3 regions of the Mesorhizobium sp. USDA 4132 genome follow, and region 1 is predicted to be linked to each of the others. Evidence: riboswitches for the same ligand, from Rfam matches in the RefSeq annotation. Region 1 holds a riboswitch; each other region holds the start of a gene.
What was found. A riboswitch is a leader RNA that binds a small molecule or an ion and turns the genes downstream of it on or off. The one in region 1 is predicted to bind cobalamin.
Positions count from the first base shown of each region.

Region 1 (10,603 bases):
CCGCCTTCAGCGTCAGCAGTTCGGGGTCGCCGGGTCCGGTGCCGACGCCGGTGAGCCTGCCCTTGATGAGCGCGGCGTTCACAGTCCGGCCCTCGCCAGTGCGTTGACGCAGGCAGCCGTCATCGCTGAGCCGCCCATGCGGCCGCGCACGATTGCATAGGGAATACCGAGCGTCGCTTCCATCAGCGCTTCCTTGGATTCCGCCGCGCCGACGAAACCGACAGGCATACCGATGATGGCAGCCGGGCGCGGCGCGCCGGCGTCCAGCATTTCAAGCAGGCGGAAGAGCGCGGTCGGCGCATTGCCGATCGCAACGACTGCGCCTTCCATCTCGTCCCAGAGATCCAGCGCGGCAGCCGAACGGGTGTTGCCGATGGTCTTTGCCAGCTCGATCGTGCGGCCGTCGCGCAGCGTGCAGATCACCTGGTTATGGGCCGGCAGGCGGGCGCGGGTAATGCCATGCGCCACCATCTCGGCATCGCAATAGATCGGCTTGCCGGCGTGCAGCGCGCCGCGCGCCTGCGCGACGAAATCCTTGGAGAACCGGAAATGCTGAGCCGCCTCGACCAGCCCGCAGGCGTGGATCATGCGCACCGCGATCTCGGCCTGTTCCGACGAAAAAGGCGAGAGATCGGCTTCCTCGCGGATGATCGCGAATGACTTTTCGTAGATCGCGTCACCTTCGCGAATGTAGTCGTAACTGTTCATGGTCTTCCTGACGTAACGGCCGCAGCAAGCCGGTGCGGTCCCAGACGGGCGAGGCAGGCGGCGGAATTTTCGCCGGCGCGCCTTTCGTCTCGGACAAGATCGGCGATGCGGCGAAGGGAGTTGTTGGTATCGGCAAAAGCGACCGAGGCAAAGGGCTCGTCAGCCGCTTTTCCTCCGGCGATGAGCGAAAGGCCGGCCGCCGTTCCGCAGAGTGCAAGCGCTGACGGCTGCGGATGGGCGCAGCCCTTTGGGCAGCCGGTGACGTGCAGCTTGAACGAGCCATCCAGCAGATCGCCGCACTGTTCCGCCGCTTTGGCGCCGAGTTCATGGGTGGCGACGCTCGCGGAATTGCAGGCGGGACTTCCGGGACAGGCGGCAATCGCCGAACGCGGATCGCTCGGCGAGGTGACGAAGCCGTTGCTGCCGGCAAAAGCGGTGAGCGCTTCGCAGGCGGTTTGAGCGCCAAAAAACAGGAGGGAATGGTCGAAGGCCGGTTTCAGGGACTGTATTCCCAGTCGCTCGGCCTCATTGCAAAGAACGATCAGGTCCTCGGCGTTTGCCTGGCCGAAGGCCGGCCCGATGCCTGCGGCGAAACGGTCGCTGGAGAGGTGGAAGGTGCCGAAAGGGGAGGCTGTCCGGCCGGGCGCATCGTGCACGGGCAAACCGGCGGCGAGATCGCGTCCCCTCGCCTCAGGTCCCTTTTCGCCGAGCTTTCGAAGCAGCGCCAGAGTGGCGGAGACGGCCTCTGTTTCACGTAAAACATTGAAAACGCGACCGGTTGTTTCGGTCCCGCCCAAAAGTAGGGTCCAGTGGATGCCTTCATCGCTGGAAACGGCGGTGAGCCGGATATCGGCCAGGAGGTCGGAAAGCCTGAGCTGTCCGCCACCGTCAACCACCACCGACATCTTTGGAGCAAGGCCGGGGATGTCGCGGGCGCCTTGGCGGATCGCCTCGGCTATGGCGCGCGGATCGGCGATCTCGGTGTCGTCCATCCCCGCCAGGGGCGGAGTTTCGACAGCAAGTCCCTCGCGAAGCGGCAGGTCCAGCGCGCGGACATCGGCATCGAGAACGGGAGCCGAGGCCTCGCTCAGTCCCCGGACCTGCAGGTTGCCGCGGGCGGAAATATCGAGAATGCCGTTGCCATGGCGCCGGGCCAGCCGGCAGAGCTCCGCCAGCTGTGCCGGGGTAATCGCGTCAGTCAGTGCGACGCGGGCAAGAAGCCCGTCGCCGGTCTGCATCGGGGCGGACAGGGCGGGGCAGGCGCCGCGGCGCATATCCGGCGTGCTTCGATCGAGGGAAAGCGTCGTCATGCGACCTTCTCCCGGGTGAGCATTTCGAGCTCGGCGTCGACCGCGTTGCGGCGGGGATGCCAGAGGCCACGGCGAAGCGCCGAGCGGAACCGCGCGGCCATGAAGCGGGCTCCTTCGGCGTTCTGGCTCAGCAGGAAGTCGCGGACCTTTTCGTCGCCGAGATAGGCGTCGTAGGTCGCCTCGATCAGCGATTGCGGGATGGCATGGGTAGTCTCGGCAAAACCAATCAGACGGTCGACCGTCTCCACCAGTTCCGCTGCGCCGCGCGGGCCGTGGCGCATCTGGCCGGCGATGAAGCGCGGATTGACGGCGCGGGCACGCACCACGCGGGTTACAGCTTCGGAAATCGAGCGGGCGCGGGGTTTTTGAGGATCGGTCGTGTCGAGCGCGATCACATCCGCCTTGCCGCCGAGTGCTGCAACGGCCGCCGCAAAGCCGCCGATGAAGGCGACATCGGCCGACCCGTCCAGCAGGTCGCGGCCGGGATCGTCTCCTGTATGGACCAGCAGATCGGCGGTACCGATGCGGTTCGCGAACTGGCCGGGCACGTGGCTGGCATCGCCCTCCGCGCCGCCGAAGGAATGGCTCGTCGCATCGAGATAGATGCGGCCCAGCTCCTCGCGTTCGCCCCAAGTGCCATCGGCGAGCTTTTCCTCGATACCGGAGCCGTAGGTGCCCGGTGCCGAGCCGAAGATGCGTGAGGGGACGTGCCCGAGCGTTTGTGTCTCTTCGGCCAGCGGATTGTCGCCCGGCGCTTCCTCGCGGCTGGCGATGGCGCGCATCGCGGCGTCGAGCAAGGCGATGAGAGCCGGAAACATATCGCGGAACAGGCCGGAGATCCTCAGCGTCACGTCGACGCGCGGCCGGCCGAGCGCTGCCGGAGGCAGGACTTCGATGCCGGTGACGCGGCCTGTCGCCGTATCCTGCACGGGTCGCGCCCCCATCAGCGCCAGAACCTGGGCGACTTCCTCGCCGCCACTGCGCAGGGACGCGCTACCCCAGAGGTCGAAGACGAGGCTTTTCGGCCAGTCGCCGTGATCCTGGAGATAACGCCGCAGGATTTCGTCGGCCGCACGCTTGCCGAGTTCGAAGGCGGTCGGCGTCGGCAGGGTGCGCGGATCGCTGGCGAAGAGGTTGCGGCCGGTCGGCATGACGTCGCGGCGGCCGCGGGCCGGGGCACCGGATGGGCCTGGGCGGATGTGCTTGCCGTCCAGTGCGTCGAGCAAGGCCTGTCGTTCGGTCTCGGCGCTTTGGACACGCAGCGTATCGTCATCGCCGGGCGCCACCTGCCCGAAGACGTGCTGGCCGTCCTTGATCGAAAAGTCCTTGAGATCGCAGAGAAAGGCGTCGATGCGGGTGAGCGCCGTATCGGGATCGTCGCTGTTCGAGACGCCCGCCTCGCCGGCCAGTCCGGTGTCGCGGGCGGTTTCGACGATCAGCTTGGCCAGCCGGTCGCGGCGGCGGCGATCGAGCCCGTCGGCCTGCGCATATTCGTCGACCAGCAGTTCCAGCTTCGTCTGTTCGTCGGAAAGACCCGCGCCGGCCAGGACCGGCGGCAGATGGCCGATGGTGACGGCGGCGATCCGCCGTTTGGCGACCGCCGCCTCGCCCGGATTGGAGACGATGAACGGATAGATGACCGGCAGACCGCCAGTGACGATCTCAGGGAAGCAGTTCTTCGACAGCGCCACGGTCTTGCCCGGCAGCCATTCGAGCGTCCCATGCGCGCCGACATGGACGATCGCATGCGCGCCGAGCGTTTCGCGCATCCATTGGCCGAAGGCGATCAGCGCGTGGCGCGGGGGGAGGTCCGGGCTGTGATAGTCGGCGCGGCGATCGGCGTTGCGGCCGCGGTCGGGCGCGAGCGCGACGGTGATGTTGCCGAAGCTCGCGGCGCGGAAACGGAAAGTGCCGTCCCTGAAGTCTTCATCGGCTTCGGACCTGCCCCACGCCGCCTCCGCAACGGGCAGGGCATCGTAGGCGGAGCGTGCGTGGCCGGCGGATTTGGCGCTCAAGCGGTCCAGGAGATCACGGGGAGTCTCAGGGATATCCGAAACATTATAGCCGGCTACCGATAATTCTTGCAATATCCCGAGCACGCTCTGGGGCACGTCCAGGCCCACCGCATAACCAGTACGGCCCGGCACGCTCGGATAATCCGGCATCAGGATGACGATTTTGCGCTGGGGTCGTGGCGTGGTTTTGAGCCGGAGGAAAGCGGCGATACGATCGGCGACTTGCTCGACCAGGTCCGGTTCCGGCTGGTTGACGAGATTGGCGGAGCTTTCGCCTGCCTTGAAGGAGATCGTGCCGGCCAGGATGCGTCCGTCGAGTTCCGGCAGGACGACATGCATGGCGAGGTCGGCGGGGTTGAGGCCGCGCCGGTTTTCCGCCCAGCCATTGCGGCGGGTCGTGGCGACAACGATCTGGAAGACCGGCACGCCGGTGCGGTCGAAAATCGTTTCGCCGTTGCCGTCAGTGCCGCTGGCAAAGGCGGTGGTGGAAAGGATGGCCGCGGATTTCAGATCAGAGACGGTCTGTTCGACGAAGGCCAGTGCATCCGGTTCCTTCAGTCCGCCGACGAAGATCGGCACAGGTGCAAAACCGCGCTTTTTCAGCGCCTCGAACAGTGCGTCGATCGGCGCCGCGTCATTCGCAAGCAGCATGGAGCGGTAGAACAGGATCGGCAAGCGCGGCGCATCCGGCGCAAAGCGGGCCAGCAGGTCGTTGGCCTCGACGATGCCTTTTCCGGGCGCGTAATAGCCGGCCTTCGGCACCGGGGCTGCCTGCGGCAGCGGTTCCGTTTTGCCCTCGGCCAGCGTCGTCAGCAACCTCGCCAGAAGCCGCATGTTGGCCGGCCCGCCTTCGCGGAAGCAGCTCAGGATGCCGGCGATCCGGTCTTCCGAAACGGTCGAGGCGACGGTCAGCCGCTCGTCGCGGATGCTGCATTCGCCGGGCAGCAGCGCCAGCGCGATCTTCCTGCGGCGCGCCAGCCGCGAAAGCTCCTCTACGCCGTAGGACCAGCGATCGTAACCGCCGAGAATGCGCACGAGGATGACCTTGGCATGGGCCGCCGTCTTCTCGATCCAGAGATCGACCGACATGGGATGGCGGAGATCGGAGAGGTTGGTGAGGCGGAGGCTTGGGAAAGGGGCCGGCACGTGCTTGCTGCCATGTTCATGCATGTCGCCACCCCCCTCTGGCCTGCCGGCCATCTCCCCCACAAGGAGGGAGATCGAATCGTGGCCACGCCACGCCTCACTCCGGCGCTGGTTCTTGATGGAGGCGGGTGCGTCTTGCTGATCTCCCCCCTTGAGGGGGAGATGGCCGGCAGGCCAGAGGGGGGTATCCAAACCGCCGTACCCAGCCGAATTCCAGACGGCCGCAATGCCGTTCAGGTCGCTGCCTGAAAAGGACAGCACCACCACGTCGGCCGGCGACTGATTAAGGTCGACCGGTTCGATGAGGTCGTCAAGCGACGACGATGTGGTGGCGAGTATGTGCATCCTTCCCTCGGGGCCTACTTATGCGGCCAGCATCCTTTCGATCGCGGCGCGGTCGATGCCTTTTTCGCCGATCACGACAAGGCGGCTTGTCCGCGCTTCGCCGGGTGCCCAGGCACGGTCGAAATAATGGTTCACGCGCGATCCTACCGCCTGAACCTGCAGGCGCATCGGCTTGTTCGCGACTTCCACGAAGCCTTTTATGCGCAGCACGTTCTCTGCCTCCGCGGTCGCAGAAATGCGGGCGGCGAGCTGTTCGGCATCGGTGACTGCGGCCAGATCGACGACGAAGCTGTCGAAATCGTCGTGATCGTGGTCGAGTTCGTCGTCGTGATGGGTCTTGCGGTTTTCGATATCGTCCTCGACGGCGAGGCCGAGGCCAATCAGTACGGCCGGATCGATGGCGCCATTGGCGGCCGCGACGATTTTCACGGCACGCGGCAGATGGGCGGACACGCGATCCCTGGCGGTCGCGAGGCCGGCGGCATCCAGGAGGTCGCTCTTGGTGAGCACGATCATGTCGGCACAGGCCACCTGGTCCTCGAACACTTCCTCGACCGGGTCGTCATGGTCGATCGAACCGTCCGCGTCGCGCTGCGCTTCCAGCGCCTCGTGATCGTCGGCAACGCGACCTTCGGCGAGCGCCAGTCCGTCGACCACGGCAATCACGGCGTCAACCGTCACACGCGCCTTGACGTCAGGCCACTGGAAGGCCTGGACGAGCGGTTTCGGCAACGCGAGGCCGGAGGTCTCGATGAGGATGTGATCGACGCAGGGTTCGATGGCCAGGATACGGTCGATCGCCGGCACGAAATCGTCCGCCACGGTGCAGCAGATGCAGCCGTTGGCAAGCTCGATGATGTTGTCTTCCGGGCAGCTTTCGATGCCGCAGCCCTTCAGCACGTCGCCGTCTATGCCGACATCGCCGAATTCGTTGACGATGATCGCCAGCCGCTTGCCTTTCAGGTTTTCGATCAGGTTGCGGATCAGCGTGGTCTTGCCGGCTCCCAGAAACCCGGTAACGACGGTGCAGGGAACGCGGTCGAACGAAACGCTCATGATGGCATGTCCTCGTGGTGATGAAAGGGTGGAATACGGGCCGTCATGCCCTTGCCGCGCAGGCAGGTCGGGCGGCCGCGAAGGGGAAGGAAACCGCGCTCGTCCTCGGCCAGCATCATCGCGCCGGTGACGATGTCCTCGACATTGTCGAGCGACAGGTGGCCGAAGACATAGGACCAGCCGCTCTTGTGGTTGAAGGCGGCACTCGGGCTTTTTTCGCAATTGGCAAGGCAGGTGACCGGCTTGACCGCGAGCGGCTTGCCGCTTGCTGCCTCGCGCAGCGCCGCGATCAGTGCGATGCCTGGCCGGATTTCGCCGTCGGACGCGTCACGGCAATTGGTGCAGACGAAAATCGTCACATCTGCCGGGCCGGCGGTTGCCGGATCATCTGGTCGGTGGTCACTCATCGGTCAGCCGCGTTCCCGCCGGGGTCGAAAAATCGGGGCGCGGAGCAGAAGGTCGAAAATCCCTCTGCGGTGATCGAGAAACTTCCTCCGGAGCACCCCGCCCGGTGAAGCAAAATTAATCGGACGGCAGGTCTCCTGGCTCGCGGGTCGTCGCCATTTGCCTGCCTTCCCAGGATACCGTTGGCCGGATTTCCCAGTGGCTTGACGGCCAAATGGCCGTTTTAGGCAATGGCTCGCCGCCTACAGTTGCGGGGGCAGCCGCGGCATTGATCCTGAAAAGGGATCGCACCGCATTCTCTCTTAGCCCTCCCCGTTGCCGGAAAGGGACCATCTCTCTTCAAGTAAGCCCGGTCGCAGGCCCATGTCAATGCGTCGCAAAGGCGATTGCCGTGACGGCGAATTCGTCTATAGTGATCGAGCCTATGGTGCCCGAAAGGGTTTTAGAGGGAATGCGGTGCGACGGAATTCTGCCGTCCAACCCGCGGCTGCCCCCGCAACTGTAAGCGGAAAGTCTTCGACCAAAACGGCCGTCCGGCCGTCATGCCACTGGGAAATCCGGCCAACGGACTTCTGGGAAGGCGGGAGAAGGCGTCCGATCCGCGAGCCAGGAGACCTGCCAGAGGCGGCAAAGAACGTGAACGGCCCTCGGGTGGAGGGCGAAAGGACGAGACCATGGTTACGAATTCTGCTGCAGCTGCAGTCACCATTTCCGCTTCGAAGATCATTCCCCTCAGCATGACGGCCCTGCTCGGCCTGTTCATCGTCGGCTTTGTCGGCTTCTCGCATCTGGAAGTCGTCCACAATGCCGCGCATGACACGCGCCACTCGCTCGCCTTCCCCTGCCACTGAGGAGTTCTCCCCAATGTCGTTGTTTCGCAACATCGTCTTCACGGCGGTGATCGCCGGGCTTTTGTCCGGACTGCTGCTGACCGTGATGCAGAGTTTCTCCACCGTGCCGCTGATCCTGCGGGCGGAAGTGTTCGAAAATGCCGCGCCCGAGGCAGGCCACAGCCATGACGCAGCACCTGCCGCAGGTGCTGCGTCATCCGCCGCCGAGCATCACCACGGCGAGGAAGCCTGGGCTCCCGCCGATGGCTTCGAGCGTTTCATCTATACACTCGCCGCGGACATGCTGTCGGCTATCGGTTTTGCCCTTGTCCTCATCGCCGCCTCGGAAGCGTTCGGCGGCTTCAAGGGCTGGCGCGGTGGCCTGATGTTCGGCATTGCCGGCTTTCTCACCGTCATTCTCGCGCCCGGCCTTGGCCTGCCGCCGGAACTGCCCGGCATGCCGGCCGCGGAACTCGGTCCGCGCCAGATCTGGTGGGTCTCGACGGCTGTCTGCACGGCAATCGGTCTCGGCCTGCTCGCCTACACACGCTCGGCCGTATTTGCAGCGCTTGCGGTCGTGCTGCTGATCGCCCCGCATCTGGTCGGCGCGCCGCTGCCGCCCAGCCATGAAACGGCCGTCCCGATGGATCTCTATGCCCGCTTCGTCAACGCCGTCTATGCCACCAACCTGGTGTTCTGGGCGGTGCTCGGTGCGCTGGCCGGTGTCGTCCGCGAAAAGTTCCGCGCTGGCGAGGAAGCTTCTGCCGGATCTTCGGCGAAGCTCGCTTCCCGGTGAAGGAGATCGATGAGGCGTCCGTCGAGCGTCACCGCGCCAAGATGGCGAACCGCAAGGCGGTTCAGGATGCGGAAGTGGCAGAGAAGACCCAGGAAAAGGGTCTTCTCATCGTCCATACCGGCTCCGGAAAAGGCAAATCCACAGCCGCCTTCGGCCTGGCGCTGCGCATGCTCGGCAACAACCGCCGGGTCGGCGTCGTGCAGTTCATCAAGGGCGCCTGGTCGACTGGGGAGCAGCCGGCGCTTGCCGTCTTCGGCGACCGCGTCGCCTGGCACACGATGGGTGAAGGTTTTACCTGGGAGACCCAGGACCTGAAGCGCGACGTCGCCGCGGCGGAAAAGGCCTGGGAAAAGGCACTCGAGCTGATGGCGGACGAGACGATCGGGCTCGTCATCCTCGACGAACTCAACATCGCGCTCCGTTATGACTATCTCGATCTCGACAAGATCGTCGCCGCGTTACAGGCACGGCGGCTGGATCTGCATGTGGTCGTCACCGGCCGCAACGCCAAGCCGGCGCTGATCGAGGCCGCCGACATGGTGACCGAGATGTCGCTGGTCAAACACCACTTCAAGGCGGGCGTGAAGGCCCAGGCCGGCATCGAGTTTTAGCCATGGTTGGGGTCAAGCCAGCTCGGGCGCTGATGTTTCAGGGAACGGGCTCGGATGTGGGCAAGTCGCTGGTCGTGGCCGGGCTTGCCCGCGCCTTTACGCTACGCGGCCTGAAGATCATGCCTTTCAAGCCGCAGAACATGTCGAACAATGCCGCGGTCACCGCGGATGGCGGCGAAATCGGCCGGGCGCAGGCGCTGCAGGCGCGTGCCGCCGGCGCACCGCTCAGCGTCCACATGAACCCGGTGCTCCTGAAGCCGCAGAGCGAGGTGGGTGCGCAGGTGGTGGTGCAAGGCAGGGTCGAAGGCAATGCCAAGGCCGCCGAGTATCAGAGCCTCAAGCCCGGGCTCATGCCGCGGGTTCTGGAAAGTTTCGAAATCCTCCGCAATCAGGCTGATCTCGTGCTGGTCGAGGGTGCCGGCAGCGCCTCGGAAATCAATCTTCGCCACAATGACATCGCCAATATGGGGTTTGCCCGGGCCGCCGACGTGCCGGTGGTGCTGATCGGCGATATCGACCGCGGCGGGGTGATTGCCAGCCTTGCCGGCACGAGGTTGGTGCTCGATCCCGAGGATGCGGCGATGATCCGGGGTTTTATCGTCAATCGTTTTCGGGGCGATCCGGCCCTGTTCGCCGACGGCATGCGGATGATCGGGGAACTCACCGGTTGGCAGTCGATCGGGCTGTTGCCGCATTTTGCCGATGCGGCCCGGCTGCCGGCCGAAGATGCGCTTGGCCTTAATGCACCTTCTGTGCGGAAGGCTGGTGCGAAGATCAGGATCGCGGTGCCGATCCTGCCGCATATCTCCAATTTCGACGATCTCGATCCGCTGGAAGCGGAGCCGGATGTCGATCTGATCCGGGTCCGGCCGGGACAGGCCATTCCCGGCGATTGCGATCTCGTGCTGCTCACCGGTTCTAAGGCGACGATATCCGATCTCCGGGCGCTGAAGGCGGCCGGTTTCGACGTCGATATCGCAGCCCATGTCCGCCGCGGCGGGCAGGTGCTCGGTCTCTGCGGCGGATACCAGATGCTTGGCAAGACGATTTCCGATCCGGAAGGGACGGAAGGGCCGCCCGGCTCGATCGAGGGGCTTGGCCTGCTGGATGTCGAGACGGTTCTCGCGGGCGATAAACGGCTTGAGGCCGTTGCGGGCGCGAGTTTCGACGGAATTTCCCTGTCCGGTTATGAAATGCATATCGGGCGAACCACCGGTGCCGATTGCAGGCAGTCTTTTGCGACAATCGGCGGTAACCCGGAAGGTGCGATATCGGGGGATGGCCGGGTCTGGGGCACCTATCTCCATGGCCTGTTCTCGGACGACCGGCAGCGGTCGGCCTGGCTGGCGCGGCTCGGAGGTTCTGTATCGGACCTGGACTA
Region 1 covers NZ_JBWCCP010000001.1:4,435,497-4,446,099, reverse strand. The annotation lists gene ACZ9IU_RS22030 (precorrin-2 C(20)-methyltransferase) at 1-82, opposite strand, end outside; gene ACZ9IU_RS22025 (precorrin-8X methylmutase) at 79-708, opposite strand; gene cobG (precorrin-3B synthase) at 705-2,018, opposite strand; gene cobN (cobaltochelatase subunit CobN) at 2,015-5,524, opposite strand; gene cobW (cobalamin biosynthesis protein CobW) at 5,543-6,580, opposite strand; gene ACZ9IU_RS22005 (DUF1636 family protein) at 6,577-6,987, opposite strand; cobalamin riboswitch at 7,096-7,334, opposite strand; cobalamin riboswitch at 7,394-7,622, shown strand; gene ACZ9IU_RS22000 (CbtB domain-containing protein) at 7,660-7,836, shown strand; gene ACZ9IU_RS21995 (CbtA family protein) at 7,850-8,611, shown strand; gene cobO (cob(I)yrinic acid a,c-diamide adenosyltransferase) at 8,608-9,222, shown strand; gene ACZ9IU_RS21985 (cobyric acid synthase) at 9,225-10,603, shown strand, end outside.

Region 2 (10,603 bases), 2.4 Mb from region 1:
CGAGGCGCCGATGCCGATCAGGAAGGGGAAGACCACACCGAGGCCGAGCAGCGCCGCCCCCGCCCAGCCGAGGAAATGGAGGAGACGATCAGGAAAGGTCATAATTCACTTTGTCCCTGGCAAAGGCGAGCTTTGCGAGCGTGATGGCGACCAGCCCGAGGAACAGGAGCACGGCCAATGCCGATCCAGTCGAGATGTCGAACAGGGTAAAGCTCAAATAATAGAGGAAATTCATCAGGACGTCGGTGCCGTTGGCCGGCCCGCCGCGGGTGATGACGTTGACGAGCGTGAAGATCTGAAAACTGTCGATCACCGAGACCACGAGCAGGAACAGCGTGGTTGGCGCGACCAATGGAAAGGTGATGTCCCTGAACCGGCGCCAGCGCCCTGCCCGGTCGATGCGCGCCGCTTCGTAATAATCGTCGGGAATGGCGTTGAGCCCGGCAATGAACAGCAGCGTATCGTAACCAAGCTGCTTCCAGATCGCCACAATGCCGACCGCGACCAGCGCCAGGTTGACGTCCTGCAGCCAAGGAACCTTGCCGATGCCGATGGCGCCGAGCGTCAGGTTGATGAAGCCGATATCGGTGTTGAACATCCAGCTCCAGATCACCGAAATCGCCACGGAACTGGTGACATAGGGAAGGAAATAAACACCCCGCAGCAGCCGTGCGAAGGCATGGCTTTCCCTCAGGAGATGGGCAAGCGCCAGCGCCAGGATCAGCCGTGGCGGCACGCTCACCAGCATCAGGAGAAAGGTCACCCAGAGGGAATGATGAAACTGGTCCGAGCCGAACAGCTCAAGATAGTTGTCGAAGCCCACATATCTGGAGCGGCCGTTGAGGATATTGGTCTGGTGGATGCTGAGCCAGGCAGAATAGACGATTGGCCAATAGATGAAGAGGCCGAGCAGCCCGACACAGGGCAGAAGATAGAGATAGGGCCTCAATATCCGCATCGCGTTCCAACGTTTTCCCAAGGTCATGCTTTGACTTAGCGGCCCAGTGCGAAAGTCTCGTGACATTTTCCACTCCCCCGCGTCATTCGCCTGTAACGTCTCCTTCCTACCCTTTCGCGACAGCGGCTGTGGCCGTCGAACCGGCATTTCACCGGCGTTTCAACGAAAAGGAGAGAATGGGATGTTGAGGAAACTGCTTATCGCGGCCGCCGTCGCGGTGCTTGCGGGCCAGCCGGCTCTTGCCGCCCCCGTCGAAATCACCTTCTGGCATTCGCTCGCCAAAAAGGGCACGGACGCAGTCAACCAGATCGTCGACAAGTTCAACGCCTCACAGAGCGAATACAAGCTGAAGGCCGAATATACCGGAAATTACGACGACACGACCACCAAGCTGCAGGCCGCCATCCCGGCTGGCCAGGCACCGGACCTCATGATGCTGGAAGTCACCCGCTACGGCCTGTTCGCCGATTCCGGCGTGCTCGAGCAGCTCGACCCCTACCTTCAGAAGGAAGGCGCCGAATTCCTTGACCAGTACCAGTCGTTCGCGCTTGAAGGCCCGAAATATCTCGGCAAATCCTATGTGCTGCCGTTCAACGTCTCGACACCGGTCATGTACTACAACAGGGACGCTTTCCGCGCTGCGGGTCTTGACCCGAATGCACCGCCGAAGACCTGGGATGAACTGCGCCAGATGTCCGCCAAGCTCACGGTTCGCCAGGGCAATGACGTCAAGCAGTGGGGTGTCATCGGGCTCGGCCAGTTCGTGCGCTGGGCCTTCGTTGCACAGGCCGGCGGCGAATGGGTCAGCCCCAAGGACAATTCCGTGCTGATGGATAGTGATGCCTCGATTGGCGCCTATACCTACATGGCCGACCTGATCCGCAAGGACAAGGTTTCGCCGGAAGCAGCGGCGATCAACGAAAGCCTTGCCAGCCAATATTTCACCAGTGGCCAGGCTGCGATCAATTTCGACTCGACCGGCGGCTTCGGCGCACTGCGCGGTGCCGTGAAATTCGATCTCGGCGTTGCCTCGCTGCCTTGCGGCGTCAAATGCGCTGCCCCGATCGGCGGTGCGACGATCGGCATCAATTCGGCCTCCGACGAAGCCCATCGCAAGGGCGCCTGGGCGTTCCTGAAATTCATCTCGCGCCCGGAAATCAACGCGATCACCTTCGTCGAGACCGGCTACCTGCCGATCATGAAGAAGACCGCCGACGTCGACATCGCCAAGAAAGCGATCGCTGAAGAGCCCGGTTATTCGGTTGCCATCAAGCAGCTCGACGTGGCCTTTGTCCGCTCGCGCCCGCCGGCAATGCCGGCGATCCGCGCCAAGGAACCATCGGTCTGGGAAGCGATCGTGCTCGGCAAGACGCCGGAAGCACAGGCCCTGAAGACCTTCGGCGCCGAAATGCGGACCATGCTGTCGAAAAGCGGCGGCTGATACGAAGAGCGTGACATAAGAGCCTTGACCCAGACGACGAAAAGCCCGGAGAGGCCAAGCGCCTCTCCGGGCTTTGTTTTATTCGGCGAGGCAAATATCTGGGATGGACCCCCGTTCGATTTGTTGTATTGAGGGACCCATTCCCGAGAAAGACGCCGAGGTCGCAATGACATCGAATATGCCCGTAACTTCCCCAGCCAATGCCGATCTCGACGAGCAGGCGCTGTTCTTCCACCGCTATCCGCGGCCCGGCAAGCTGGAGATCCAGGCGACCAAGCCGCTCGGCAACCAGCGCGACCTTGCGCTTGCCTATTCTCCGGGCGTTGCAGCCCCATGTCTGGCGATCCGCGACAACCCGGATTTGGCCGCGGACTATACCGCCCGCGCCAACCTCGTCGCCGTCGTTTCGAACGGTTCCGCCGTGCTTGGGCTCGGCAATATCGGCCCGCTGGCTTCAAAGCCGGTCATGGAGGGCAAGGCCGTCCTCTTCAAGAAATTCGCCGGGATCGACGTGTTCGACATCGAGATCGACGCGCCCGGTATCGAGGCGATGGTCTCGACCGTTTCGGCGCTCGAGCCGACCTTCGGCGGCATCAACCTCGAAGACATCAAGTCTCCGGAGTGTTTCGAAGTCGAACGCCGGCTGCGCGAAAAGATGAACATCCCGGTCTTCCACGACGACCAGCACGGCACCGCGATCATCGTCGCCGCCGCGGTCCTGAACGGGCTTGAGCTCGCCGGCAAGAACATCGCCGACGTGAAAATCGTCACCTCGGGCGCGGGTGCCGCAGCACTCGCCTGCCTGCATCTCCTCGTTTCGCTCGGTGCGAAGAAGGAGAATATCTGGGTCCACGACATCGAAGGCCTCGTCTATGACGGCCGCAATACGCTGATGGACGAGTGGAAGGAAATCTACACCCAGAAGTCCGACAAGCGCGTGCTTGCCGACAGCATCGGCGGCGCCGACGTGTTTCTCGGCCTGTCCGCCGCCGGCGTGCTGAAGCCGGAACTCCTGGAGCAGATGGCCGACAAGCCGCTGATCATGGCGCTGGCCAATCCGACGCCGGAAATCATGCCCGAGCTTGCCCGCGCCGCCCGTCCCGACGCGATGATCTGCACTGGCCGGTCGGACTTCCCGAACCAGGTCAACAACGTCCTGTGCTTCCCCTATATCTTCCGCGGCGCGCTTGATTGCGGCGCCCGGACGATTAACGAGGAAATGAAGATGGCGGCGGTCAAGGCCATCGCAGCACTTGCCCGCGAGGAAGTCTCCGACGTCGCGGCGCGCGCCTATTCCGGCGAGTCGCCGATTTTTGGCGCAGACTATCTGATCCCCTCGCCCTTCGATCCGCGCCTCATCCTGCGCATTGCGCCGGCGGTTGCCAAGGCTGCCGCCGAGACCGGCGTCGCATCGCGGCCTATCCATGATTTCGAGGCGTATCTGGATCAGCTGAACCGCTTCGTCTGGCGCTCCGGTTTCGTCATGAAGCCGATCTTCAGCGCCGCCAAGGTTTCGGAAAAGAACCGGGTGATCTTTTCGGAAGGCGAGGACGAGCGCGTGTTGCGCGCAGCCCAGGTTCTGCTTGAGGAAAAGACCGCGACGCCGATCCTGATCGGCCGTCCTTCCGTCATCGAGGCGCGGCTTGCCCGTTTCGGCATCCGCATCCGCCCGAATGTCGATTTCGCCGTGGTCAACCCGGAAGACGATCCACGCTACCGCGACTATGTCGACGAATATTTCGCACTGGTCGGCCGCGAAGGCATCAATCCGGAAGCGGCACGCACGATCGTGCGCACCAACAATACGGTGATCGGCGCGCTGGCGGTCAAGCGCGGCGATGCGGATGCGCTGATCTGCGGCGTCGAGGGCCGTTATGACAAGCACCTTAGCGACGTGAACCAGATCATCGGCAAGCGTCCGGGCGTCTGCGCTTTCTCGGGCCTCAGCCTGGTGATTTCCCAGCGAGGCGCGATGTTCTTCACCGACACGTTCGTCAATTACAACCCATCCGCACAGGAAATTGCCGAGATCACCATTTTGGCGGCGGAAGAAATCCGCCGGTTCGGCATCACCCCGAAGGCAGCGCTGATCTGCCACTCGAATTTCGGCTCGCGCGATTCCGAGAGTGCGCAGAAGATGCGGGCTGCTCTGAAGCTGGTGCGCCAGCGGGCGCCGGAGCTGGAAGTGGACGGCGAAATGCAGGGTGGTTCGGCATTGTCGGAAACGCTGCGCAAGCGGGCCATGCCGGACAGTTCGCTGACCGGCGAAGCCAACCTGCTGGTTTTCCCGAACCTCGATGCGGCCAACATCTCGCTCGGTCTCGTCCGCAACCTCACGGATGCCCTGCATGTCGGCCCGATTCTTCTCGGGGCGGCCCAGCCGGCGCATATCCTGTCGTCCTCGGTCACGTCGCGCGGCGTGGTGAACATGGCGGCACTCGCCGTCGTGGAAGCATCGCAACCTAATCTGCAATTTCAATCCTTAGTTGCATAACTCTCTCGATGCGATGATTTGAGCCCGTCCGGGGCTCAGCCGGCCCCTGGATAGATTTCACCGTGCGGTGATCGCGGCCTTATGAGATTATCAACCGGCACGTTCCATGATGGCATCTTCTACTAAAGGAGAGGATGCCGGAATTGCCGATACCGCTTCGCGGCCTGCTGACCATACCGCTCTTGTTTTTGCCTGCTGCAGCGCTGGCGGGAGACCCTGCCGTTTGCGCAGCGCTCTACCGGAAACTTGGAAACAGCCCGGAGATCATCGGCAACACGTCCGCGGCGCGCAGCTATGCCCAGCAGCTCGGCGAATATAATGCCGATATCCGCGAACTGCGGGTCGACATGCGCCGAGCCGGCTGCGGCAACGGCAGCGTCGTGGTTCTCGGCGGCCCCAATGCCGAGGTCTGCGGCCAGATGCGGGATGCGCTGGACAGAATGGAGCAGAGCCGCGACACGCTGACAGCTGAGCGCAACGGTTCGCGGCAGATGATCCTGCCCTCGGAAGAGCGGAATGCCATTCTCGCCGCCATTCGCGAACAGCGCTGCATCCCTTCTTTCGAGCCGCTGCCGCCTGTAGTCGACGACAAGCGAAAGGTGCCGGGCATCGAGCTTCCCAGGCAAGAGGAGCCTTATTCCGGAATTACCAACCTGCGCACCCACCCACCGCAAAAGCCGCAGGCAACCGCAGTCCCGCCGCCAGTGCTCACGCCGCCGCCGGAGCGGCCATACGACCCAAGCAAAAAGGTGCGCACCGTCGGGCCGACCTTCCTGCCCGAAGCGGGTATTGATCTCACCAATCCGAAATCGGCAGGACCGCAGCCGCAGCAATAGTCAGCGGCTGTCCCATCGGTCCTGAAAGATCAGCGCGTCCAGGCCTAAACGCTGGCGCCAGCCCTTGAGCGCCAGTTCGGGTTCGCCGTAGAGCCGATCGACATAACCGAGGCAGAGCCAGGCGACGATCTCGACACGGTCGGGAATACCGAGCAGTCCGCGCACGTCCTCGTCGCGGAAAATGCTGACCCAGCCAACACCGACGCCCTCGGCCCTTGCCGCGAGCCAGAGGTTCTGCACGGCGCAGACGGTCGAATAGGCATCCATGCGCGGATTGTGAGTGCGGCCGAGCACGACCGGACCGGCGCGGTCCGGATCGCAGGTGACGCAGATCGACAGCGGCGCCTTGACGATGCCTTCGAGCTTGAGACTGCGGTAGAGGTCGCGGCTTTCGTCGGCAAACATCTCCACGGCTTCGTCATTGGCGCGCGAGAAGGCGGCACGAGCCGCCTCGCGTACCGCCGGATCGCGGATGAGGATGAAATTCCAAGGCTGCATGAAGCCGACCGAGGGTGCCGAATGCGCGGCGCCAAGCAGCCGCATCACCAGGTCGTCCGGCAGCGGATCGGGCAGGAACTGGTCGCGCACGTCGCGGCGTGTCTCGATCGCCCGGTAGACGGCGGCGCGTTCGACCTTGGAAAACTCGCCGGCAGGCAGCAAGGCATGGGCGAAAGGATCAGTCTGCATCGTCAAGTCCCCAACAATGCCGTCGCTCCCTCGCCTTCCCGGCTTGAAGCCTTTGGGCAAAAAGAGGTCCGAAACCGTTCCGCCGTCCGCGCGGGCTGGTCTATCTCGTCAGGCCGGTCTTCTGACTTGGCTTCGTCCGCCTCCACCGCCGCCTTCCCGAGAAAATCCCAGTGGCTCTCATATCCTGCGGCCGAGCGTCCACCTCACAGCGTTGGGCACGTTCCGGTTCCACCCCGGATTCCCGATTCTCCGGCTTGTCGCCGGCACCTGACAGGATCGTTTATGCCCTCACGCTATCTTCGGCGCAAGGCGTTCATGCGACAGGGAAATAGCGCACATAGGCAAACTCATCGCCATCAGGCGACCAGTTCGGCGAATTCATCGTGCCTTGCCCGCCGAAAAGCTCGAACAGCGTTTCGACATTGCCGCCGTCCATGTCCATCAGCCTGACGCGGACGTCGAGATCGCGCGGGTGGTCGAAGACATCGGCGTCGTAGGAAACAAAAACGATCTTGTCACCCTTCGGAGACGGATGCGGAAACCAGTCGCCGTAACCGCCGTCGGTGATCCGCTCCGCGGCGCCGCCTGCGGCCGGGACGCGCCAGATCTGCATCAGCCCGGTGCGACTGGAATTGAAATAGATCCATTTTCCATCCGGCGAATAGTCCGGCCCGTCATTGCGGCCCTCGCCGAATGTCAGCCGCTTCTCTGCGCCACCTTCGATGCCGATCGTATAGATGTCGAACTCGTCGCCGCGGATGCCGCAATAGGCGAAGTTTTTTCCGTCCGGCGACCAGCCATGCCAGTAGGACGGCAGGTTCCGGGTCACCAGCCGCGGCACGCCGCCGCCGGCGGGAAGCACATAGATCGTCGACTTGCCGAACTCTACCTTGTCGGAAATGGCGATCAGCGAACCGTCCGGCGAAATGCCGTGGTCGTTGTTGCATTGGCGGGCAAAGCCGGTATCGACCGGTTCAGGCTCGCCGTCACCGTCCGGCGACAGACGATAGATCAGGCCCTCGCTGTTGAGCATCAGGTAACGCCCGTCCGGCGACCAGTTGGGCGCCTCGAACAGGGCTTCCGTCTGCCAGACCACTCGCATCGCCCTCGTCCGGATATTGAAGATCTCGACCGAGCTGCGCGGGGCCATGATCCTCTCCTACCGGTCGCGGAAACGGTTGGTGATCGGATAGCGCCGGTCGCGGCCAAAATTCTTCTTGGTGATCTTGACGCCCGGCGCCGATTGGCGCCGCTTGTATTCGGCGAGATAGAGCAGGTGTTCGATCCGGTGAACAGTCGCGATGTCGTGGCCGCGGGCGACGATCTCCTCGGTGCCCATTTCCAGCTCGACGAGGCATTCGAGAATGTCGTCGAGCACCGGATAGGGCGGCAGCGAATCCTGGTCGGTCTGGTTGGGTCTGAGTTCCGCGGACGGGGCCTTGGAGATGATGTTCTTCGGGATCACCTCGCCGCTTGGGCCAAGAGCCGTCGGCGGCAGGTGTTCGTTGCGCCAGGCGGCCAGCGCGTAGACCTGCATCTTGTAGAGGTCCTTGATCGGATTGAAGCCGCCGTTCATGTCGCCGTAGAGCGTTGCGTAGCCGACCGACATTTCCGACTTGTTGCCGGTCGTCACCACCATCGAGCCGAACTTGTTGGAGATCGCCATCAGGATCGTGCCGCGGGCGCGGCTCTGGAGGTTCTCTTCGGTAATCCCCTCGTCGGTTCCTTCGAACAGCTCGGCCAGCGCTGACGAAAAACCGTCCACCGGCTCGGCGATCTGCACGATGTCGTACCGGCAGCCGAGCGCCCTGGCGCAATCGGCTGCGTCCTTCAGCGAATCCTCGGAGGTGTAGCGATAGGGCAGCATCACCGTGCGCACCCTCTCCTCGCCCAGCGCATCGACAGCGATCGCCGCGCAGATGGCACTGTCGATGCCGCCGGACAGGCCGAGAACGACCGACTTGAAGCCGTTCTTGTTGACGTAGTCGCGGAAGCCCAGAAGGCAGGCACGGTAATCCGCCTCCTCCTTTTCCGGAATGCGGGCCATCGGTCCGCGGGCGCAATGCCAGGTCTCGCCAATCCGTCTCCATTCGGTGACGGCGACGGCCGCCTCGAACTGGCTCATCTGGAAGGCGAGCGACTTGTCGGTGTTGAAGGCGAAGCTTGCGCCGTCGAAGACCAGTTCGTCCTGACCGCCGAGCTGGGCCGCGTAGATCATCGGCAGGCCGGTCTCGATCACCTGCTTCAGAACGACCTGATGGCGAATATCCACCTTGCCGCGAAAATAGGGCGAACCGTTCGGCACCAGCAGGATTTCCGCCCCGCTTTCCGAGAGCGTCTCGCAGACGCCGAGATCGCCCCAGATGTCCTCGCAGATCGGAATGCCGAGCCGCACGCCGCGGAAATTGACGGGGCCCGGCATCTCGCCGGCGATGAAGACGCGCTTCTCGTCGAATTCGCCGTAATTCGGCAGGTCAATCTTGTCGCGCACGGCGATCACCTTGCCGCCGTCGAGCACGGCGATCGAATTGTGCCGGCCTTCCTTTCCCTGACGTGGGAAGCCGATGATGACGCCGGGGCCGCCGTCTGCCGTATCGGCGGCAAGCTCCTCCACCGCCTTCAGGCAGGCGTTGAGGAAAGCCGGTTTCAGGACGAGGTCTTCCGGCGGATAACCGGACAGGAAGAGCTCGGTGAAGAGGATGAGATCGGCCTCTTCGCGAGCGGCATCCCTTCGGGCTTCTCGGGCCAGCGCCATATTGCCGGCGATATCGCCGACGGTCGGGTTGAGCTGGGCAACGGCGATACGAAATGTCTGGCTGATATCCTGGGTCATGGTACCGATTTAATGTCCGCAGCAGACCGCGGCAACGTTGTTCCGAGAGTTTTTTATGGTTCAGGCAGATGCGGGACGATCGCCCGGATAATGCGGCACGCCGTCCTCCGGCAGTTCGTAGAAATCTCCCTTGTCGGCACAGTAGATATGCTCGCCCATGACAAGTCCACTCGGCTGATCGAAAGCGCCCGCCAGGATCGAAATGCTTGCCGCGCCCTCCGCCTGCCAGAACAGCGCAGAGCCGCATTGCGAGCAGAAGCCGCGCCGCGCTTCATCGGTGGCGCGATACCAGCTGAGTGCCTCCTCGCCTTTGAGCGTCATGTTTTCGGCACGAACGCTGGTCGCCGCATAATAAAGCCCGGTCTGGCGGCGGCATTGCGAACAATGGCAGGCCGTGACTGTCCGCAGCGGACCTACCGTCTCAAACCGGATCGCACCGCACAGGCAACGACCGCTGTTCTTCTGCTGCATGCACCATCCTCGACGAAGCGACGGCCCAGTGTCGCGGGCGTGGGCCGCGAGGTCAAATCTATTCCGCTGATGATGATCATCAACGGAAGCTATATCAAGATACGGAAAGGCCGGCGTCGCCGCCGGCCTTCTTCGATTTTCAACGATCATGCGCGGCGGTTCAGCCGTTGACGACCATCCGCTTTTCGTCGCGGCCACTCTTCATCCGCTCGGCGAGCAGGAAGGCCAGTTCCAGTGCCTGGTCAGCGTTGAGGCGCGGGTCGCAATGGGTGTGGTAACGGTCCTGCAGGTCGCTCGCCGTTACTGCCCGGGCGCCGCCGGTGCATTCGGTGACGTCCTTGCCGGTCATCTCGATATGGATGCCGCCCGGATGGGTGCCTTCGGCGCGGTGGATCTGGAAGAAGCTTTCGACTTCCGACAGGATCCGGTCGAACGGCCGGGTCTTGTAACTGTTGAGCGTGATCGTGTTGCCGTGCATCGGATCGCAGGACCAGACGACTTTTTTGCCTTCCCGTTCGACGGCACGGATCAGCTTCGGCAGCGAGTCAGCGACCTTGTCGTAACCGAAACGGCAGATCAGCGTCAGCCGACCGGCTTCGTTCGTCGGGTTGAGCGCGTCGATCAGTTCGATCAGGTTGTCGGCCTGCAGCGACGGGCCGCATTTGAGGCCGATCGGGTTCTTGATGCCGCGGAAATATTCGACATGCGCATGGTCGAGCTGGCGGGTACGGTCGCCGATCCACAGCATGTGGCCGGACGTCGCGTACCAGTCGCCCGAGGTGGAGTCGACGCGGGTGAAAGCCTCTTCGTAGCCGAGCAGCAACGCTTCATGGCTGGTGAAGAAATCCGTCTCGCGCAGGCTCGGCTGGTTTTCCGCAGTGAT
Region 2 covers NZ_JBWCCP010000001.1:2,059,992-2,070,594, reverse strand. The annotation lists gene ACZ9IU_RS10770 (carbohydrate ABC transporter permease) at 1-102, opposite strand, end outside; gene ACZ9IU_RS10765 (carbohydrate ABC transporter permease) at 89-958, opposite strand; gene ACZ9IU_RS10760 (ABC transporter substrate-binding protein) at 1,140-2,399, shown strand; gene ACZ9IU_RS10755 (NADP-dependent malic enzyme) at 2,578-4,893, shown strand; gene ACZ9IU_RS10750 (hypothetical protein) at 5,037-5,729, shown strand; gene bluB (5,6-dimethylbenzimidazole synthase) at 5,730-6,416, opposite strand; cobalamin riboswitch at 6,511-6,702, opposite strand; gene ACZ9IU_RS10740 (TolB family protein) at 6,730-7,566, opposite strand; gene ACZ9IU_RS10735 (NAD+ synthase) at 7,576-9,249, opposite strand; gene ACZ9IU_RS10730 (GFA family protein) at 9,310-9,720, opposite strand; gene ACZ9IU_RS10725 (class II 3-deoxy-7-phosphoheptulonate synthase) at 9,881-10,603, opposite strand, start outside.
Region 2: it holds a riboswitch for cobalamin, as region 1 does, so the genes downstream of both, bluB (5,6-dimethylbenzimidazole synthase) here and ACZ9IU_RS22005 (DUF1636 family protein) in region 1, are expected to answer to the same signal.

Region 3 (10,603 bases), on a different contig from region 1:
TCGGCGCCGGCGAAATGCACGTTGGGCTCCAGCGTGATCGAGGCATCCGTCTTGAAGGCGGAGATCCGGTAAGGACCGCTGAAGACGGCGTTGCCGGCCGAGGTGGGTTTGTAGGCGATCAGCGGCCATTCGGCGAAGAGCGCCTGGATGAAAGGCACCGGCTTTTCGGTTGTCACCTTCAGCGTCAGGTCATCGGCCGCCTCGAATGTCAGCTTGCCACCGGTGGCGAGCGCCGCCTTGTTGCTGGCGAATGTGTTGTCGAAGCCCGCCGCCAGCGCTTTGGCTGTCATCGGCGTGCCGTCGGAAAACAGGCGGCCGTGTTTCAGGGTCACGGTCCAGGTCAGGTCGCCGGTGCGCTGCGCCTTTTCGGCCAGTTCAGGCACGAGCTTGCCGTCCCGATCGACGGTGAAGAGGTTCTCGCCGACCCCGTGGCTGACCAGCGCCCAGCCGTTCGAGCCCTTGGCCGGATCCGTGCCATTGGTGATGTAGGTGGCGCCGACGCGAACCGGCTCGGCAGCGAAGACAGTGCCTGCGGTGACAAAGATGGCGGCACTGAGCCAGGCGGCGGCCAGGCGCGATAGAGTGTGCGACGTCAATTCTCTTTCCTCTTGTTCTGTTCGGATGGGGTGCGAAGCCGCTGCTTGCGGCCCGTTGGGTGATAGGCGAAGTCCTCGACGATCCCACCGCCGAGCAGGTGCTCGCCGATGATCCGGTCGATCGCATCTTCGTTGACGCCGCCGTAATAGGTTCCTTCCGGAAATACCTGCAGCACGGGCGCCAGATTGCAGGGGCCGAGACAGGTGGATTTTGCGGTCATCGTGCCGTCGCCGGCAGTGCGCAGTTTCTGCCGCTCCTGCTGGTTGCGCAGATGTCCCCAGATCACATCGGCTCCAGCCGCGTTGCAGGGACCGCCCTGGCAGACGAGCACGCGACGTTTCTGGGCCGGCACGAGCGATCCCTCGGCAACGGGCGGCGTGTCGGTCTGCGGCACGTCCAGTGCTTCGGCGGTTTCGAGCAGTTCGCCTATCAGCCGCGCCATCAACGTGCTCGAGGCGATATCCCGGGTGATCGAAAGGGCCGGCCAGCGCCGGCTATCGACCGCTTTCCAGCGCTTCAGCGATTTCGTCAGCCAGATAAGGAAACTCGGCTCCATGGGCAGGACGAGCGGCACGATAACGACGGTTTCGACATCCTCGTCGAGCAGATCGGACAGCGCGTCGCGCAGGGAGGGGGTACCCTGTTCGGTAAAGGCGACCCGAACCGTTCCGGCTCCGGTCACGCCGGCTGCAAGTTTCGCGAGCCGTTGCATTTCCAGATGCGGCGATGCCGCAAAGGCGGATTTCGCAATCAGCAGGACGGCGCGCCCGGATACGTTCTGGGAAGATAATCCCTGTGTTTTCACTGCCTTCGTCTCACTCAAGGAGGAGGCAGCAAAAATGAAGGTTGCGGCAGGCACGATGGCCCGACGGAACCGTCATTCCTGTGGCACACCCCGACCACGGAACTTCTATCGTCAGGCAGGTCTCCTGGCTCGCGGGTCAAAGCCTTCATCGTCCGTCTTCCCGGCATTGACTGCCAGTGACATGTTGGACGAACGGCTCACCGCTCACAGTTGCGGGACAGCTCCGGTTTTTACCGGATTCCCTCTTAGCTTCCATCGCGGGATGGAAGAACCTTGACGCCGCCAACCTACACTCCCTCTGCCGACTGTCAACGGCGCCGCTTCATGCCGCATCATCGCATCAATGCGATGCCCCGGAGCCGCCGACGGCAACGATCGTAAAGGGTTTTCCTTCGACGGGAATCGTACGGACCTCCTTCAGGCTTTCCGCATCGACGACGCGAACCAGCGAGTGCCGCGGATCGGTAATGACGATATGACCGTCCGCAACGGCAAGGCGCGGACGCGGATCACGCCAATGGCCGTCCTTGCTGTAGGGCTCGGTGACCTTGGCTTTGCGAACGATCTCGCCCTTGATCACGTCCAGCACATGAAGATCACCGTCCTCCGTCAGGATGTAGGCACTGCGCGGCGTTGCTGGGTCCAGCAGGAAGTCGACGCGGCGGGTGGGCAGGGCGATCAGCCGGAAGTGCTTCTCGCTGTCCGGATCGATCAGGACGATTTTGTCCTCGCCGTAGTTGCCGAGGAAGAACTGCATTGCCTTACCGCCAAGCAAGGTACCAGTCGAACCTTTCGGCATGTCAGATGGGGTAAGCGAGCATTTCCAGTTTCGGTCCATCAAGTCCGCCAGGACGGGCGACAAGAACGCCTTCCTTGCAACCGAAAGCAACCAGCAGGGACGAAGTGGCCTCGCCGTGAAGATCGGTGCATTTCGCGACGTCACCGAGCTGCTTGCCCGCTTCATCGACGACGCGAAGACCGACCCTCGGCGGCAGTTCGTCGGGCTTGGTTTCGACTTCAGTGTTTGGGACCGACACCAGCACGAAACGACCCATCGTCACCGCTACGCCGTGATGCGGCTTCGTCGTGTCGACTGTCTTCACGTCAGCCCTGCCTTCGAGAAGAGCCGTTTCGTCGATGATATCCGCCTTGCCGCCTCGATCGTAAAAGAGGATCGCATGGTCGTCATGTGGAACGACGTGGAAAGGACGCTTGCCCTCGAAAGTCACGGGCAACAGCCCCACCTCGGAAACCTCCAGGTCCCGATGCTCCCCGTGATCGGAGAAATCGATGCCAGTCTTGAGGACGTGCACGATGTCATGATCCGACTGCGTGGCGAATACGCTCCGGCCGGACGCGCTGGCGGTCAGCGCCGCAGGACCCTTGACGTCGTAGCGGCCGAGTTCCTTGCCGTTCTCGAAGTCGATGGCGCGGACGACTGGATTCGTATGATCGCCGACAAACAGGCGCCATGCCTCTTTCGTCTCATGATCATCATCGGCAAACGCTCCGGAAGCAGCAAAGATGAGGCCTGACGCGACAGCTGTCAGCAGACGGTTTCGAGTGAGAAAAGACGAGGCGGGTGACGGCCCTCGCTTGTCGATCCCGATCTCATCGACGGCGAACTTCTTTCCGTGCGGCTCCGTCAGGATGCGGTTGAGAAGCTTGGTTTTGCCAGCACCGAGATAGCCGGTCAAAACGGTCACCGGAGTTGGTTGAGATTTCTGCCGTGACATGACTTGTCTCCAGATTGACGGTAGCTTCGATCATTAGTTATTATGTTATAACATAACAAACGCGATCGTTGTCAATCCCCGAGAATGCGATGATCGACATTTGCCGGATCGCGATGCAGATCGAAACAAGACTGGCGGAGATGGACCGAGAGTGGGATGTCGAACGAACGCTGGAGACGAACGCTTCAACCGCCTTGGATGGCCGGGAGCTATCGAACTGTACTTTCCCGGACGATAAGCTCCCATTCGACGGGTGCGGTGTATGATTTGGCATCGTTGATCCGTGCGACGATCGCCTCGGCCGTCAGCTTGCCAATACGCTCGCGATCAGGGCGAACCGTCGTTAGGGAGGGACTAACGCAGCTCGCCGCCTCGTTGTCTCCAAATCCAACAACGCCGATATCTTGGGGAACGCGCCGGCCGAGTTTCCGCAGTGCCCGAAGCACGCCAAACGCAACGACATCGCTGTTGCAGGCGATTGCGTCGATCTCGGGATGGCGTTCCAGAAGCTCGGTTGCAAGCCGCTCCCCGAGTTCGGGGCTGCCGCCTTGCTGCGCCGTATGCTTGACGATGTCGGGGAGGCCGGCCGTCGCTGCCGCAGCTTCCAGCCCGCTCAAACGCTTCTGGGCGCGTTTATCGTTTTCGCGAACGCTGCCAACGAAAGCCAGGCGCCGATAACCCTGACCTATGAGATGGTTGGCTTGCGCTGCGCCGACACGTGCATGATCGAACCCAACGGCGGTATCAATCACTTCACCGCCCGTGTCCCACATCTCGATGATCGGGATGTCGGCTGCCTTGAGAAGCTCGACGACTTTCGGGGGATGGTCGACGCCGATGATGGCAACGGCCGCCGGCCGCCAGCTCAGGATGGACCGGACGAGACGCAGCTCCTGGTCGGCATTGTACCTTGTATTGGCGAGCATGACCTGCAGGTCATGCTCCAGCAAAGCTGATTGCAGCGTATCGATGATGTTGGCGAATTCGGAATAGTAGAGTGAGGTGACGACAACGCCAACAATGTCCGAGCGCGTGCCCGAAAGCCCGCCGGCGAGCCGGTTCGGCACGTAATTCAGCTCCTCCATCGCAGCATTGATCTGGCGGCGAAGTTCGATGCGGACCGTGTGCGGGGCGCGCAAGGCGCGCGAGACGGTATTGACTGAAACGCCCACCCGTTCGGCGATCGAAGCAAGGGTCGGGACGTTGCGGGCTACCTTGTCGGAAAGTTCAATCGTCATCTCAGCTCAAAAAAATCCCATGAGTGATCGTTGCGTTAACGGTAACTTTATGCCATCTTTTTGAAATGGAGGCAAGCGAAAGAGGGACCGAAGTCGTTCTTTCGCCTGACACGGCAGGCGAAAGCCAGCTATCGGCGACGCGGAGGAGCAGTATATGGCTGAAAGGCCAAACATCATTCTGATCATGACGGACCAGCAGCGCTACGACTCGATATCGGCGCTCGGGTTCCCCTATGCCGTGACCCCCAATATTGATGGACTTGTCGAAAAAGGCGTGGCGCTTACCAATTGCCACGTCAATGCGCCAAGCTGCGTTCCCTCGCGCGCAAGCCTGTTTACCGGCTACTACCCGCATACGACGGGCGTTCTGGCCAACGGCCAGGCATGGCAGCGGACATGGGTCGAGCAGCTACGTGACGCCGGCTATCGCTGCGTCAACGTCGGCAAGATGCATACAATCCCCTACAATTCGGATTCCGGTTTCCACGAGCGCTACGTCGTGGAAAACAAGGATCGCTATATGGAAGGCCGCTGGTATTTCGACGAGTGGGACAAGGCGCTGGCCGCCAATGGCCTCGTCAAACAGCAGCGCGAACACTACCGTAAGCTCGACGACTATCGCGACAGGCTGGGCTGCTTCGACTGGAAACTGCCCGAGGCGCTGCATTCCGACGCCTTCGTCGGCAATATGGCGAAGTGGTGGGTCGAGACCTATCCGACGACCGAGCCGCTGTTCCTGCAGGTCGGTTTCCCCGGGCCGCATCCACCGTTCGATCCGCCGGCGCGCTATACCGAGCCGTATCTCAGGCGCAACGATCTGCCGCTGCCAAGGCCGACGAAAGAAGAGCTGCGCTCCCTCCATCAGGAGCTGAAGGACAAGCGCCAGCACGACGTGGAGGTCGATCACGACTCCGTCGTCTGGAGCCTCGACCCGTCTGAAGATCAGATGCAGCGGCTCTGGGCGCATTATCTCGGCAATGTCACGCTGATCGATGAAAAGGTCGGCGAACTGCTCGGTTCACTTCAGGAGCGCGGCTATCTCGAAGATGCCATCGTCATCTTCACCTCGGATCACGGCGAATGCCTGGGCGAGCATGGCCTGATCCAGAAATGGTCGATGTATGACGTCGTCACCCGCGTGCCGACCGTGATCTGGTCGACGGCCGGCCGGTTCGAAGGCGGCCGCACGGTCGACGGTCTCTGCCAGCTCTTCGACCTCGGCCCGACCATCCTCGAATATGCCGGCATTATGCCGCCGAAAACCTTCGAAGCAAAAAGCCTTAAGCCGGCGCTCGAAGGCAAGGACTGGACGCCGCGCGACCACGTGTTCTGCGAACAGATCGGCGACGTGGCGATGGCCGGTGGCGTCGAGTTCATGACCGGCGTGAGGAGCGATCGGTGGAAGCTCGTCCACTTCAAGGGCTCTGAGGATGGACAACTGTTCGACCTCGAGAACGATCCGAAGGAGGTGAGGAACCTCTGGAGCGATCCGGCCCATACGGAACGGAAGCACGAGCTTCTGGATGTTATGCGCGACTGGCTGATCGAATCCAACTTCAAGACGCGTGACGTCATGGCGGGTGCGCGATGAGCCATCGATATTGCCGGGACAGATCAGCTTCCCGGAGGGAGACATGACCTTGTCCATCACAACGAGCGAAGAAAAGCCCGAGCCGGCCAGCCGGCCGTCTCTCATGTCCGGTTCGATCGCAATGTTGGCGGTCAACATCGCCGCCGTGGCCGTCGGCATCATTCTCTGGGCCGTCGTGACGTCACAGGGGGTGGTCGGCCTGCCGACGCCTCTTGCCGTGGCGAAGCAGGCGGTGATCCAGGCGCAGAACGGGCTTTTGTGGTCGGATGCGATTTCGAGCCTTGGCCGTGTCTTTACCGGCTTTGCGCTCGGCATCGCGGTGGCAATCCCTGTGGGCTTCCTGATGGGCTGGTATCGCATTGCCCGCGGCATCATTGAGCCTTACGTGCAGTTCTTCCGCACCATCCCGCCGCTTGCCATCATCCCCCTGGCGATCGTCACCATGGGCATCGATGAAACACCGAAGATCTTCGTCATTTTCCTGGCGTCCTTCCTGTCGAGCGTCGTGGCGACGTATCAGGGCGTCGTCAACGTCGATAGAACGCTGATCAACGCCGCACGCGTGCTTGGTGCCAACGACTTCACCATCTTCCGGCGAGTTATCGTGCCCGCCTCGTTGCCCTACATCATGGTCGGCGTCCGCATCGGCCTCGGGTCGTCCTGGGCAACCGTCGTCGCGGCCGAACTGATCGCCGCGCAATCGGGCCTTGGCTTCCGCATGCAGCAGGCGCAGCTCTACTACGATCTTCCGACGATTTTCGTCAGCCTCATCGCGATCGGCGTGCTCGGTCTCATCATGGACCGCATCGTTCAGACGACCGATAGCGTGCTGACCGCCTGGCAGGAAAAGCTATGAACACAAAAATCTCGTTCCAAAGCGTCACCAAGACTTTCAGCATTGCGGGGCAGACCTCCTTCAACGCGTTGCAGGGGCTCAACCTCGATATCGAGGATGGCGAGTTCATCACCGTGGTCGGCCCGTCCGGTTGCGGCAAGTCGACAGCCATGAATATCGCGGCAGGCCTTACCAACCCGTCGTCCGGACAGGTGCTGGTGGATAACGTGCCGGTCAAGGGACCGGGGCCTGAACGTGGCGTGATCTTCCAGCAATACGCGCTCTTTCCGTGGCTGACTGTTCGTCAGAACGTCGAGTTCGGCCTGCAGATTGCAGGTCACCCGAAGGCGGAGCGCGGCAAGATCGCGGACCATTTCATCGGCCTCGTGGGCTTGAGCGACTTCTCGAACTCCTTGCCGAAGACGCTTTCCGGCGGCATGAAGCAGCGCTGCGCGATTGCGCGGGCCTATGCGGTCAATCCGAAGATATTGCTGATGGACGAGCCCTTCGGCGCGCTGGATGCTTTGACCCGCGTGCAGCTTCAGGATCAGTTGTTGGCCACCTGGAGCAAGGAGCGGCGCACGGTGATGTTCATTACCCACGACGTCGACGAGGCTGTTTATCTGGGGAGCCGCGTCGTCGTCATGGCTGCCCGCCCAGGCCGGCTTCACAAAATAATTCCGGTTGATCTGCCCTATCCGCGCACCGAGGAGATGCGCCTTTCGCCCGAATTCTCGACATTGCGCAACGAGGTGTGGCGGTCGGTCTACCATCCGGCCGCGGCCTGAAGCTTTCAAAAACATCGGCTGTTACAGGGAGGAAATGAACATGCTGACGAGACGTAATCTGATGAAGACGACGGCGGTCGCCGCCGCGGCGAGCGCATTTTCCATCGGCGGAAAGGCAAGCGCCCAATCCGCTGACATGACCATCGGCTACATTGCCGACTTTCCCAATGCCAGTGTCCTGGCAATCGCTCAGGACCAGAAGCTCTGGGAGGCGGAAGGTATCACGCCGTCGGTCAAAGTTTTCACCAACGGTCCGATCCAGATCCAGGCGATGGGCGCCGGCAGCTTGAATTTCGGCACGATCGGCCCCGGAGCGCTCTGGCTGCCAGCGAGCGGTCGAGCCAAAGTGGTCGGCGTGAACGATATCGGATTTTCCGACCGCGTCATCGTGCAGGGCAATATCGGCACGATCAAGGATCTGAAAGGCAAGAAGGTCGGAGTGCCGCAGGGCACGTCCGGCGATATGATCCTCCGCATGACGCTCACCAAGGCAGGCATGACGGTCGGCGACATTCAGGTCGTGCCGATGGATCCTGCAACGATCGTTTCCGCGTTCACGTCAAAGCAGATTGATGGTGCCGGTATCTGGTATCCACTGATCGACACGATCAAACCGCGCGTTCCGGATATGAAGGAGCTGGCGTCCAACCAGGATTTCTATCCGCAGACGTCGTTCATCAACACCTTCGTCGCCCGCAACGAAATCGTCCAGCAGAACCCGGATCTCGTGAAGAAATTCCTGCGTGTCATGAAAAAGGCGATGGATTACCGCGCCGCGAATATCGACCGGTCCATTCAGATTACGACGGCCTTCCTCAATGCCCCGGCAGATGCGACCGAGAAGGTCGCCCGCAGCCGCAAGATGCTGACAAGCAGAGAACTGGACGCCTTCACAAGGGACGGCACAGTCAACAAGTGGCTGGCGGATTTCAACAAGATGTTTCAGGAGTTCGGCACGGTGAAGGATCCGTTGCCCCCGGAACAGTTCTATACGGGCGATCTGTTCACCAGCGCTTGAGCCTCATCTGCTCCTCTGTTGGTTGACCGGCCGCAATGTCGTGAAAAGGCGGCTCGTGGCCGCCTGATCGGATCAAGGAGGGATCAGCGCCTTTACGCAGTGGCTCCCTCGTAGCTGTCGATGTCATCGATGGACCATCCCGAAAGATGCATGTTGTGATGGTTTCACACCGCTTTCGGGATGGACGTCGGCGGACGGGCGAAAATCGGGTTGGGCTGGATCAGAACACCAGCTCCGCATCATCGACAATGTAAGGAGCGTAGCGATAATCGCGGATAAAACTGATCCGTTCGCCACTCCATTCCAACCACATGAGGTGGGTCGGTTTTGGGTCGCCTTGGGCGCTGAAAACGGCGATGACCTGCCGGCCCTCCAGCCAGGCCGGGACAAGCCATATTCCGTCGCACTTGGCGTAGATCGTGAAGAACAGACCGACGTCTGCAGCGCCGGAGCGCAGCGGATGCGAGGATTGCCGGAGTTTCACGTCCTCGGCGAGGAGCGCGCGCAGACCATTCCAGTCCCGCTGGTTGAACAACGTAACGTAGCGCACCACGGCAGGGGAGGGGGCCGTCCGGTTCGGAAGGGGGATGCTTTGCGCATTGATCTCCCGGAGCCGCGCACGTCCCCGCGCCAGATGCCCCTTCACCCCGTCAATTGTGATGCCGAGCAAACAGGCAATCTCTGCCAAAGGTTCGTCGAGCACGTCTTTCAATATAACGGCGCTGCGCTGCAGGACAGGGAGTTCATGGAACCGCGACACCGCAGTGTGCATCGCTTCTTCATGCATGAGACTCTCCAAGGGATCGAGATTGATTTCGTCGACGACGTTTTCCGCGGCCTCGACGGGCTCCGCGGCACGGATCGCCCGGCCGCGCAACAAATCCAAGGCGCGATTATGGGCGATCTTGAACAACCAAGCCCGCAGGTGCGGCGCCTCGTGCAGGTCTTCAAGGGCAACAAGAGCTTTGGCAAAGGTGTCTTGAACGACATCCTCGCCATCGATCACCGATCCCATGAGGCGGGCGCAATAGCGATGTAACTCCGGCCGCAATGCCTCGGCCAAGACTGCGAACTCAGCTCGTGTGCCGCGGTCCGGTTCCGACAATCCAGCACTCAATCCGCAAACCTTTCCATTACGTCCACACCCTTGTCGCCAGACAATCCGAATGCGAACCCATCAGAATAAGCTGGATTGTCAAGCACGGCCACCACGTTTTCGCCGAAGAGCCTCGGTGGCATCGGCGCCCCGAAACGCGCCACGAATGCTTCGGGTTCGGTGTCCATGGCCCGGGCATAGGCGCTGGCGGCGATGTCACCGATGCCGGTGCCTAAAATCACTTGCCGAGGCAGGATTGCCTGGAAACGGATACCAAGCTGCCTCTGCTCGGAAACCCGATTGGCATATTTGGCCATGAACCAAAGCATGCGTTTGGCGCCGCCATAGCCGCCTGACATCGGGGATCCATCGACGGCCGCGCCACTCGACACGACGACAACCCGGGTCCCGGGTTCGAGCGGCAGGTTCAGCGCGCCTTGCAGCCAGTGTAGCCCGGCTTTGACGTCGTGCTCCCAGGTCGCGGTGAAATCGGCCCAACTGATCTTGTCCAATCGCTCCATCGGCGGTTTCGCTCCGGCGTTCAGCACAAGTATATCCGGCCGAACGTCCGCAAGGATACGGTGTGCGGCGGCCTCGTCCCTGGCATCGGCGGCAATCGTCGAAACGCCCAGTCGGGTTCGGACAGCCTCGAGCGCATCGGATTGACGCGCCACAACCGTGACCCTTGCCTCCTGATCAACAAGTGCCTCCACCAGCCCCAGGCCGAGCCCGCGGCTTCCACCGGTGACGACGACATTCTTACCCTTGAGACTCATCAGTCCTGCTCCTTTGCTTCGATATTGCAAAGACGATCGAGGCTCTGGAAAAGAGTCAGCCGCTGATAGAATTCGGGATCACGGAGACTTCCACGTCCACACGGCAGCGCCTATGGCAAAAGT
Region 3 covers NZ_JBWCCP010000002.1:827,042-837,644, forward strand. The annotation lists gene ACZ9IU_RS26585 (ABC transporter substrate-binding protein) at 1-596, opposite strand, end outside; gene ACZ9IU_RS26590 ((2Fe-2S) ferredoxin domain-containing protein) at 593-1,402, opposite strand; cobalamin riboswitch at 1,500-1,694, opposite strand; gene ACZ9IU_RS26595 (hypothetical protein) at 1,743-2,159, opposite strand; gene ACZ9IU_RS26600 (YncE family protein) at 2,203-3,138, opposite strand; gene ACZ9IU_RS26605 (LacI family DNA-binding transcriptional regulator) at 3,348-4,376, opposite strand; gene ACZ9IU_RS26610 (sulfatase family protein) at 4,531-5,967, shown strand; gene ACZ9IU_RS26615 (ABC transporter permease) at 6,071-6,823, shown strand; gene ACZ9IU_RS26620 (ABC transporter ATP-binding protein) at 6,820-7,590, shown strand; gene ACZ9IU_RS26625 (aliphatic sulfonate ABC transporter substrate-binding protein) at 7,649-8,608, shown strand; gene ACZ9IU_RS26630 (sigma-70 family RNA polymerase sigma factor) at 8,829-9,671, opposite strand; gene ACZ9IU_RS26635 (SDR family NAD(P)-dependent oxidoreductase) at 9,722-10,480, opposite strand; gene ACZ9IU_RS26640 (TetR/AcrR family transcriptional regulator) at 10,591-10,603, opposite strand, start outside.
Region 3: it holds a riboswitch for cobalamin, as region 1 does, so the genes downstream of both, ACZ9IU_RS26590 ((2Fe-2S) ferredoxin domain-containing protein) here and ACZ9IU_RS22005 (DUF1636 family protein) in region 1, are expected to answer to the same signal.